One region of the Plantactinospora sp. KLBMP9567 genome, then DNA from elsewhere that is predicted to be linked to it. Evidence: predicted binding sites of a transcription regulator. Region 1 holds the regulator's gene; each other region holds the start of a gene.
What was found. Region 1 encodes HrcA, which represses chaperone genes, less so after heat shock. Its sites were predicted from a motif close to GGTTNGCACNCTCNNNNNGAGNGTGCNAACC; they were not measured.
Positions count from the first base shown of each region.

Region 2: groL (chaperonin GroEL) is a predicted target of HrcA. The motif match lies at 1,365-1,395, and genes of this name have one in related genera.
Region 3: groES (co-chaperone GroES) is a predicted target of HrcA. The motif match lies at 1,250-1,280, and genes of this name have one in related genera.

Region 1 is NZ_JAWQRR010000036.1:17,159-20,432, forward strand. It holds gene hemW (radical SAM family heme chaperone HemW) at 1-505, shown strand, start outside; gene R6Y94_RS26525 (DUF4870 domain-containing protein) at 570-1,319, opposite strand; gene hrcA (heat-inducible transcriptional repressor HrcA) at 1,600-2,622, shown strand; gene dnaJ (molecular chaperone DnaJ) at 2,688-3,274, shown strand, end outside.
Region 2 is NZ_JAWQRR010000071.1:4,946-8,219, forward strand. It holds gene groL (chaperonin GroEL) at 1-1,267, opposite strand, end outside; gene R6Y94_RS44360 (DUF5994 family protein) at 1,537-2,088, opposite strand; gene R6Y94_RS44365 (lipopolysaccharide assembly protein LapA domain-containing protein) at 2,257-2,610, opposite strand; gene R6Y94_RS44370 (GAF and ANTAR domain-containing protein) at 2,959-3,274, opposite strand, start outside.
Region 3 is NZ_JAWQRR010000016.1:85,952-89,225, forward strand. It holds gene groL (chaperonin GroEL) at 1-722, opposite strand, end outside; gene groES (co-chaperone GroES) at 803-1,117, opposite strand; gene R6Y94_RS11865 (THUMP-like domain-containing protein) at 1,367-2,590, shown strand; gene ybaK (Cys-tRNA(Pro) deacylase) at 2,601-3,080, shown strand.

The sequences.
Region 1 (3,274 bases):
CGAGCTGGCGTACCCGGACGACGACGTGGCGGCGGACCGCTACCTGGCCGCGGAGGCGGCGCTTTCCGAGGCGGGTTTCTCCTGGTACGAGGTCTCCAACTGGGCCCGCACGCCGGCTGCTGCCTGCCGGCACAACCTGCTCTACTGGACCGGCGGCGACTGGTGGGGCCTCGGTCCCGGCGCGCACAGCCACGTCGGCGGGGTCCGCTGGTGGAACGTCAAGCACCCGTCGAGTTACGCGGCCCGACTCGGTGCGGGGCAGTCTCCCGGGCAGGCCCGGGAGGTGCTGTCGGCGCGGGAGCGGCGGGTGGAGGAGGTGCTGCTCCGGCTCCGGCTCGCCACCGGGCTGCCGCTGACAACGCTGGACGACGCGGGACGGGCGGGTGCGGCCCGGCACCGCGAAACCGGGTTGCTGGACGGGGCGGCGTACGACGCGGGGCGGGCCGTGCTCACCCTGCGCGGGCGGCTGCTGGCCGACGCGGTGGTCCGGGACCTGCTGCCCTGACCCGGACCCGACAGTGCGATGGCCCGTGCCGGGTCCGGCACGGGCCAGCACAGCGCTGCCGGCACTACTTGATCATGCGGATGGACATCGGGTAGCGGTACAGCACGCCCTCGTTGGCCTTCATGCCAGCGATGATCGAGAAGATCAGCACCACCAGCCAGGCGATCAGCGGCAGGAAGATCAGCACGAGGGTGCAGGTGCCGACGATGAGCGAGACGATCGAGATGATGCCCCAGGTGATCTGGAAGTTGAGCGCCTCGACCGCGTGCGCGCGTACGGTCGGCGACTCGTTGCCCTTGGCGAGCAGCGCGACGAGCGAGGCGATGAAGCCGACCACGATGCCGCCGAAGTGGGCGATCAGGGCCCAGGTCTTCTCGTCGCTGTTGGCGTAGCCGGACGGTGCCGGTGCGCCGTACGGGTTGCCCGGGTAGCCGCCCGGCGGCGGGTAACCGGCACCGGGATAGCCGCCCGGGGGCTGGCCGCCGGGGGGTGGGTAACCGCCGCCGGGGGGTGGGTAACCGCCGGGCGGCGGGTAGCCCCCGGGCGGGGGATAACCGCCACCGGAGGTCGGGTACGTGCCGCCACCTGACGTCGGGTAGGTCCCGCCACCTGACGTCGGGTACGTGCCGCCGCCGGAGGTCGGGTACGTGCCGCCGCCGGAGGTCGGCGGGGGCGTGCCGGGCGCACCATACTGGGGTGCGGCGGGCGGGGGGTACCCCTCGCCTGGCGTCGGGTATTGGCCCGGATTCATCGGGGCGGTCGGGTCCGGGGGCGGACCGCCGTATTCTCCGGGAGGGCGAGGCGGTTCAGTCATGGAGGTCACGGTAGGACTCCGGTTCAACCGGCGCCAGCGGCCCCCCGGATTGAATCTGGACAATGGCCGACCGTACCTGCTAGGCCGACCGGGGTAGGGTGTGCTGGCAAGCCTGTTGTCCGGGTTCGGATAGCCCCTCCAATCGATCATCGCGCCGGGTACGCCTTGGTCGTAGACTGGCACTCGCTACAGTCGAGTGCCAGGGCGGACCTGGCCCGACCGTCGTGGCCGCCCCGGTCGTTTCGCCCAGCCGGGGCCGGGACGTCGCAGGGAGGTGAGGATGGGTCTCGACGACCGCAAGCTCGACGTGCTGCGCGCGATCGTGGAGGACTACGTCGCCACCCAGGAACCGGTCGGCAGCAAGGCCCTGGTCGAGCGGCACCAGCTCGGGGTCTCCCCGGCCACCGTCCGCAACGACATGGCCGTGCTGGAGGAGGAGGGCTACATCCGGCAGCCGCACACCAGCGCCGGCCGGGTCCCCACGGACCGTGGCTACCGGCTCTTCGTGGACCGGCTCTCCCGGGTCAAGCCGCTCACCCCGGCCGAGCGCCGGGCGATCGAGCGCTTCCTGGTCGGCGCGGTGGACCTCGACGACGTGGTGCACCGTACGGTCCGACTGCTCGCCCAGCTCACCCGGCAGGTGGCCGTGGTGCAGTACCCGAGCCTGGCCCGGTCCTCCGTCCGGCACCTGGAACTGGTGCCGATCTCCACCACCCGGCTGATGCTGGTCATGATCGCCGACACCGGTCGGGTGGAGCAGCGGCTGGTCGAGCTGCCCACCCCGATCAGCGCCGACGACGTGACCGACCTGCGCCGGCTGGTCAACGAGCGGCTCGTTGGCGAGAAGCTGGCCGAGACCCCGCCGCTGGTCCAGGCGCTGGTCGACGAGGTGCCTCCGGGGCTCCGTCCGGCGATGACCACGCTCGCCACGGTGCTGCTGGAGACCCTGGTCGAGCGGCACGAGGAGCGGATCGTGATGGCCGGCACCGCCAACCTGACCCGGGGCGGGCTGCTCGACTTCCAGGGTTCGCTGCGACCGATCCTCGAGGCGCTCGAGGAGGAGGTCATCCTGCTCAAGCTGATCGGCGAGGTGGAGCCGAACACCCTTCAGGTACGCATCGGCGACGAGAACGAGATCGACAATCTGCGGGCCACCTCGGTGGTCAGCACGGGATACGGTCCGGGTACGACCATCGTCGGCGGACTCGGCGTGTTGGGTCCCACCCGGATGGACTACCCGGGCACCATCGCCACGGTGCGGGCCGTGGCACGCTATGTCGGCGACGTGCTGGCGCAGAACTGACCACCAAGCTCACCCTGACGACCGGCGGACGGTAACGCGAGACAGACATGAGGACACGGAACGCAGTGGCCAAGGACTACTACGGGATTCTCGGCGTCAGCCGGGACGCCTCCGACGACGACATCAAGCGCGCCTACCGCAAGTTGGCGCGGCAGTACCACCCGGACGTGAATCCGGATCCGGAGGCACACGAGAAGTTCAAGGACATCAACGCCGCGTACGAGGTCCTCTCGGACGACCAGAAGCGGCAGATCGTCGACCTGGGCGGCGACCCGCTGGCCCCCGGTGGTGGCCCCGGGGCAGGCCCGGGCGGTGCCGGTGGGCCGTTCGTCGGCTTCCAGGACATCATGGACGCGTTCTTCGGGGCGGCGGGTGGCGCGCGCGGGCCGCGTCCGCGTACCCGGCCCGGTGCCGACGCGATCCTGCGACTCGAACTCGACCTGCACGAGACGGCGTTCGGGGTGGAGGCGCCGATCGCGGTGGACACCGCCGTGCTCTGCACCACCTGCTCCGGGGCCGGCACGGCGCCCGGCACCCATCTCGCCACCTGCGAGGCGTGCGGCGGGCGGGGCGAGGTGCAGTCGGTGCAGCGGACCTTCCTCGGCCAGGTCGTCTCGTCCCGGCCGTGCACCGTCTGCCAGGGGTACGGCAC
Region 2 (3,274 bases), on a different contig from region 1:
TGCCCGCGGCGTTGGCCAACGCCACACCACCGCCGGGTAGCAGGCCCTCTTCGATGGCGGCCCTGGCGTTGCGGACGGCGTCCTCGATGCGGTGCTTACGCTCCCGGAGTTCCACCTCGGTGGCCGCACCGACCTTGATCACCGCGATGCCGCCGACCAATGCGGCCAGCCGCTCCTGCAGCTTCTCCCGGTCGTAGTCGGAGTCGCTGTGCTGGATCTCGGAGCGGAGTTGCGCGGCGCGCCCGGCGATCTGGTCCAGGTCACCCGCGCCGTCGACGACGGTGGTCTCGTCCAGGGTGGCGACCACCCTGCGGGCCCGGCCGAGCATGTCGAGGGTCACGTTTCCCAACGTGTGACCGACGGTGTCGCTGACGACCTGAGCGCCGGTGAGGACGGCGAGGTCGGCCAGCATGGCCGTGCGGCGATCACCGAAGCCGGGCGCCTTGACCGCGACCGAGGTGAGGGTGCCGCGGACCGTGTTGACGACAAGGGTGGCGAGGGCCTCCGCCTCGACGTCCTCGGCGATGATGGCCAGCGGCTTGCCCGCATGCATGACCTGCTCCAGGATCGGGAGGAGGTCGGTCAGGTTCGAGATCTTGTTCTCGACGATGAGCAGGTACGGGTCGTCGAGATCGGCTTCCATCCGTTCGGTGTCGGTGACGAAGTAGGGCGAGATGTAGCCCTTGTCGAAGCGGATGCCTTCGGTGAACTCCAGCTCCAGGCCGAAGGTGTTGCCCTCCTCGACGGTGATCACGCCTTCCTTGCCGACCTTGTCCATCGCTTCGGCGATGAGGTCACCGACAACGGGGTCGGCGGCGGAGATGGACGCCGTGGCCGCGATCTGCGCCCTGGTCTCGACCTCCTGGGCCTGGTGGCGCAGCGCCTCGGTGACCGCGACCACGGCCTGTTCGATGCCGCGCTTGAGCGCGACCGGGTTCGCCCCGGCGGCCACGTTGCGCAGTCCTTCCCGCACCAGCGCCTGGGCCAGCACGGTGGCTGTCGTCGTGCCGTCCCCGGCCACGTCGTCGGTCTTCTTCGCGACCTCCTTGACCAACTCGGCACCGAGCTTCTCGTACGGGTCGTCGAGTTCGATCTCCTTGGCGATGCTCACGCCGTCGTTGGTGATGGTCGGCGCACCCCATCCGCTACCCAGCACGACGTTGCGGCCCTTGGGGCCGAGCGTCACCTTCACCGTGTCGGCGAGCATGTTCATGCCGCGTTCGAGGCCGCGACGGGCGTCTTCACCGAATACGATCAATTTGGCCATCTGTGTCGTCCTCTACTCGTCGTGCCGACGTTCAGCACTGCTCGGACCGACCTGCGACGAACACATCGCGCACGCCCACAAAGGGCTCATCCCATTCGGCTGGCACTCACGAAGGGCGAGTGCTAACTACGGTCTAGCACTCGCCGCCCGAGAGTGCAAGGACAACGTCCTCCTCGGGAATCTCGTCGTACGCCGCCGCCGGGTACGCGAGGTGCCGAAAACCCCGCCCCACCGTGGTCTGTCCACGCCGTCGGTGGGGCGATGCCGCCTTACCGCGTCTCCGACAAGATCCGGGGCGGCGTGAGACCTGACTGACCACCTTCGTCCTCCCACACGGCTACGGGAGCGTCATCGACCGCACGCGGAGCGGACGTGGTGACGGCGAGCAGGATGTGTTGGGGGTGGACCTGGTTGCTGGTGACGGCGGCGAGGACCATCGCCGCGTCGGCGGTGTCGCTCGCGGTCTTCGGGGGGACGATCAGCAGGTCGACGCGGTCGCCGTTGGCGCACAGTGCGGTGAGTAGGCTGATGGGCTGGCTGCTGAAGTAGCCCAGCCGGAGGACCCGGTCACCCACCCCCAGCCGGCGGGGGTGGATGTCCCAGCCGTCGGCGGCGAGGACGAGCCTGGTGACGGGTCCGCGTAGTTTGTCGATGGCCAGGACGAGCCCCGGCAGTTCCGCGACGGGGTCGGTCGAGCGGGGCCACCAACCGCCGTCCAGGAGGGTACGGCGGGAGCCGGTGGGTTCCATCCGCAGTCGTGGAGTCGATGGCGGCGTTGGCGAGATCGTCGTCGCGCGGCTGGTGGCAGTGGCGTGTGTCATGGCAGCTTCCTTCCTCCCGTCGCCGGAAGGGATCCGGCGAGGGGCTGAGCTCGGGAGAACGGCAGGCCGAGGCGTCGAACTTGCCGGCGGGGTCGCGGAAGGGGCAGCCGCGCAATCGCAGCGGCTCGTCGCGCCCGGCTCGTCGTACGCCCAGATCCAGGGCGCGGATCAGTGACGCTGGCGGCGGGACAGCCTGCGCAGTTGGGTGATGCGGGCGGCGCCGACCACCATGGTCAGGATTGCGACGCCGACACCGGCGATCAGCAGGGCCAGGGCCAACGGCAGAGTGCCGTGCATCCACAGGAAGGTGACCTCGACGCTGCGGGTGTTCTGCAGCATGAAGACGATGAGCACCACGCAGATGAGCGCGGCGGCGCAGATCCCGAACCAGGCGGCGCCGGTGCGGGTGTGTGGCACCCGGGTTGTCGGCGACGTCGACGGCGGTGCGGCCGAGGGCTTCGGCGATGCCGTGGTGGCCGAATCGACCGGTGCGCCTTGGGCGGTCCGGAGATGGTTGGACATGACATCCCCCTCTGGGGGGTGGGCCGGTATGGCGGGCACCTCAAGGCTGAGCTGTCGTCGCTTCCGGGATAACCCCATCGTACGCCTGTTCGGCCCGATATGCCCAGTTGCCTCGACCGAGGCCCCCGTCTGGGTGTCGATTACACCACTGCGGCTACTCCAATCCCCGGCAACGAGGCAGTCGACCGGTCGTCGGAGGAACTGGACCTGGACGTTCGTTGGAGGGGATCGGGGGGACGGGAGCCCCGGGCGGTTCGCCCGGGCCCCGCACGCTACGACCACCTCTGCCGAGCGCCGCGACATCGCTCCCCTCGGCACGGGTTGCGGCTGTCGATCCCGCTGAGGATGTCACCGGCTCGGGCCGGTGACCGTCGTTGGTGGGATCTGTTCGGTGCCGTCGACGATGGCCTGGGCGAGATCGGACAGCCGCCGGTTGTGGCTGCGGGCGTCGTTGCGAAGCAGTGTGAAGGCTTCGGCCATGTCCAGTTGGAGGCGTTCGGCCAGAACGCCCTTGGCCTGTTCGATCAGGACGCGGCTGTTCAGCGCGGTTTGTAGCTGTTCGGTGAGGGTGTCGCGGCGGTGGATGGCGCGTTGCTGCAGCAGGCCGATGGTGGCCACGTCGGCCAGGGCCTGGGCGACACGCAGCTTGTCCTCACCGAGCGCG
Region 3 (3,274 bases), on a different contig from region 1:
GTCTGGAGGACCTTCTCCAGCAGCGGCAGCAGCTCCTCGATCGAGGAGATCTTCTGGGTGGTGATCAGGATGTACGGCTCGTCGAGCACCGCCTCCTGCGCCTCGGTGTCGGTGACGAAGTTCGGCGAGATGAAGCCCTTGTCGAACTGGAGGCCCTCGGTGACCTCCAGCTCGGTGGCCAGGGTCGAGCCCTCCTCGACGGTGATCACACCGTCCCGGCCGACCTTCTCCATCGCCTCGGCGATCAGGTCGCCGATGGTGGCGTCCTGGGCCGAGATGGTCGCCACGTGCGCGATCGACTCCCGGCTGCCCACCTCGACGGCCTTCTCCAGCAGCGCCGAGGAGATCTTCTCGGCCGCCAGGTCGATACCGCGCTTCAGCCCGGCCGGGCCGGCACCGGCCGCGACGTTACGCAGGCCCTCCCGGACCATCGCCTGGGCCAGCACGGTGGCGGTGGTGGTCCCGTCGCCGGCGACGTCGTTGGTCTTGGTCGCCACCTCCTTGACCAGCTGCGCGCCGAGGTTCTCGTACGGGTTGGTGAGCTCGATCTCCTTGGCGATGGTCACGCCGTCGTTGGTGATCGTCGGAGCACCGAACTTCTTGTCCAGGACGACGTTGCGCCCACGCGGGCCGAGAGTGACCTTGACCGTGTCCGCGAGCGTGTTGACACCGTGCTCCAGCAGGTGCCGGGCGTCATCCGAGAAGCTCAGAATCTTCGCCATTGTGTTAACAGGGTCCCTTCACGCAGCGCTGCCCCGGCCCGGCGGGGCCGGTCCGGGGCAGCGTCAGTGGATCAGTCAGATCACTTCTCGATGACGGCGAGGACGTCGCGGGCGGAGAGCACCAGGTACTCCTCGCCGGCGTACTTGACCTCGGTGCCGCCGTACTTCGAGTAGATGACCGTGTCGCCGACCTTGACGTCAACCGGGATCCGGTTGCCGTCGTCGTCGAAACGGCCGGGGCCGACAGCGAGGACGGTGCCCTCCTGCGGCTTCTCCTTGGCGGTGTCGGGAATCACGATGCCCGACGCCGTGGTCGTCTCAGCCTCGTTCGCCTGGACCAGGATCCGGTCCTCGAGCGGCTTGATCGCAACCTTGGTCGCGGTAGTCACGGGCATACCCTCCTGGGGTACTTGGTTTCTGTACCGGCCGGCGAGCCGACCAGCGTCAATCTGCCACATGCCACCGGGCGGGTCCGTCGTCGCGGGTGCCGGTCCGCCTGGCGTTCAGCTCCCGGACAACGGCCCGAAAGCTGGCACCCTCGGTTTGAGAGTGCTAACCGCAGGTTATGCCGACGGCTAGCACTCCGTCAAGGAGAGTGCCAACCCGACACGCCCTTCGGTGACTCTGGCCGGCACAATGCTCCGGTGGATGCCGAGCAGTTCGCCGCGCTGCGTACCCCGGAGGGGGAAACCGCGCTGGTCACCGCCGTGGGGCTGGCCGGCGGCGACCCGCTGGCCGCGGCGGCCGCGCTGCGCTCGGCCGGGGTGCCCGCCGGGCTGGCCGCCACCGCGCTGACCCAGGCCGAGCTGCGGCGCCGGGCGACCGCCAAGTTCGGCCCGAAGGCGGCCGGGATGTTCTTCACCCGGGCCGGGCTGGAACAGGCCACCCGGCCCGGGGTCGCGGCGCGCCGGGCCGCCCGGCTGCGCGCCGCCGGGGTACGCACCCTGGTCGATCTCGGCTGCGGCCTCGGCGCCGACGCGCTCGCCGCCGCCCGGGCCGGCATCCGGGTGTACGGCGTGGAGGCCGATCCGGTCACCGCGGCGATGGCCGCCGCGAACGCCGGAGCGGCCGGGGTGGCCGACCGGTTCACCGTGACCGTCGGCGACGCGACCCGGTTCGACCTCACCGCCGTCGACGAGCCGGTCGACGCGGTGTTCTGCGATCCGGCGCGGCGGACGGCCGGTACCGGCCGGCGGATCTTCGACCCGGCCGCCTACTCCCCACCCTGGGACTTTCTGCTCGGCCTGGCCGGCCGGGTCCCCCGGACGGTCTTCAAGGTCGCACCCGGGATCGACCACCGGCTGCTGCCGGCGGATGCCGAGGGCGAGTGGGTCAGCGTCGACGGCGACCTGGTCGAGGCGACCGTCTGGTCCGGCCCGCTCGCCGCCGCGCCCCGCCGGGCCACCCTGCTGGCCGGTACGGCGGTGCACGAACTGACCGGCGACGGCACCCGGCGGGCCCCGGTCGGCCCGGTCCGGCGCTACCTCTACGACCCGGACCCGGCGGTGGTCCGCGCGCACCTGGTCGCCGAGTTCGCCGGTACGGTCGGCGGCACGCTCGCCGACCCCGAGATCGCGTACGTCTACGCCGACGCCGCCCGACCCACCCCGTACGCCCGCTGCCTGGAGGTGGTCGAGTCGCTGCCCTTCTCGCTGAAGCGGCTGCGCGCCCGGCTGCGGGACCTCGACGTCGGGCGGGCGGAGATCCTGAAGCGGGGTTCCGCGCTGGAACCGGAGCGGCTCCGCCGCGACCTGCGGCTGGCCGGCAGTGAACCGATCAGCCTGGTGCTGACCCGGGTCGCCGACGCCCCCACGGTGCTGCTCTGCCGTCCGGTGCCGGCCCCGGAACCGGCCGCCTCGACCGGGTAGGGTGCGGATCATGGCGGGCAGGGGCACCCCGGCGACCGCGCTGCTGGCACGGCAGCGGGTCCCGCACACCCTGCACCCGTACCAGGTCGCGCCGGACACCCCGAACTACGGCGCCGAGGTGGCGGCGGCGCTGGGCGTACCGCCGGAGCGGGTCTTCAAGTCGCTGGTCGCCAGCGTCGACGGGGTGCTGACCGTGGCGGTGGTACCGGTCACCGGCGAACTCGACCTCAAGACGCTGGCGACGGCGGTCGGCGGCAAGCGGGCGTCGCTGGCCGACCGGACGCTGGCCGAGCGGACCACCGGCTACGTCCGGGGCGGGATCAGTCCGCTGGGTCAGCGCAAGGCGCTGCCCACCGTGGTCGACGCCTCGGCCGAGCGCTTCCCCACCATCTACGTCTCGGCGGGCCGCCGCGGGCTGCAACTCGAACTCGCCCCGGCCGACCTGATCCGGCTCACCTCCGCCACCACGGCACCGGTCGCCGCGCCCTGATCCCGGCCGGGCCGCGCCGGGTGTCCGGCGAGCCAGCCGCCACGAACGATCATTTCCGGCGTATCGCCGCTGGCCAATGCCGGGATGTCCGTCACGTTGCCGAATTGTTATCCGCAACAACAAACTCGTGACCTCGACGACCTTGCCCCGAACAGCCCTCGCGCAATACGTTGCCGGACACAACAAAAGTGAGG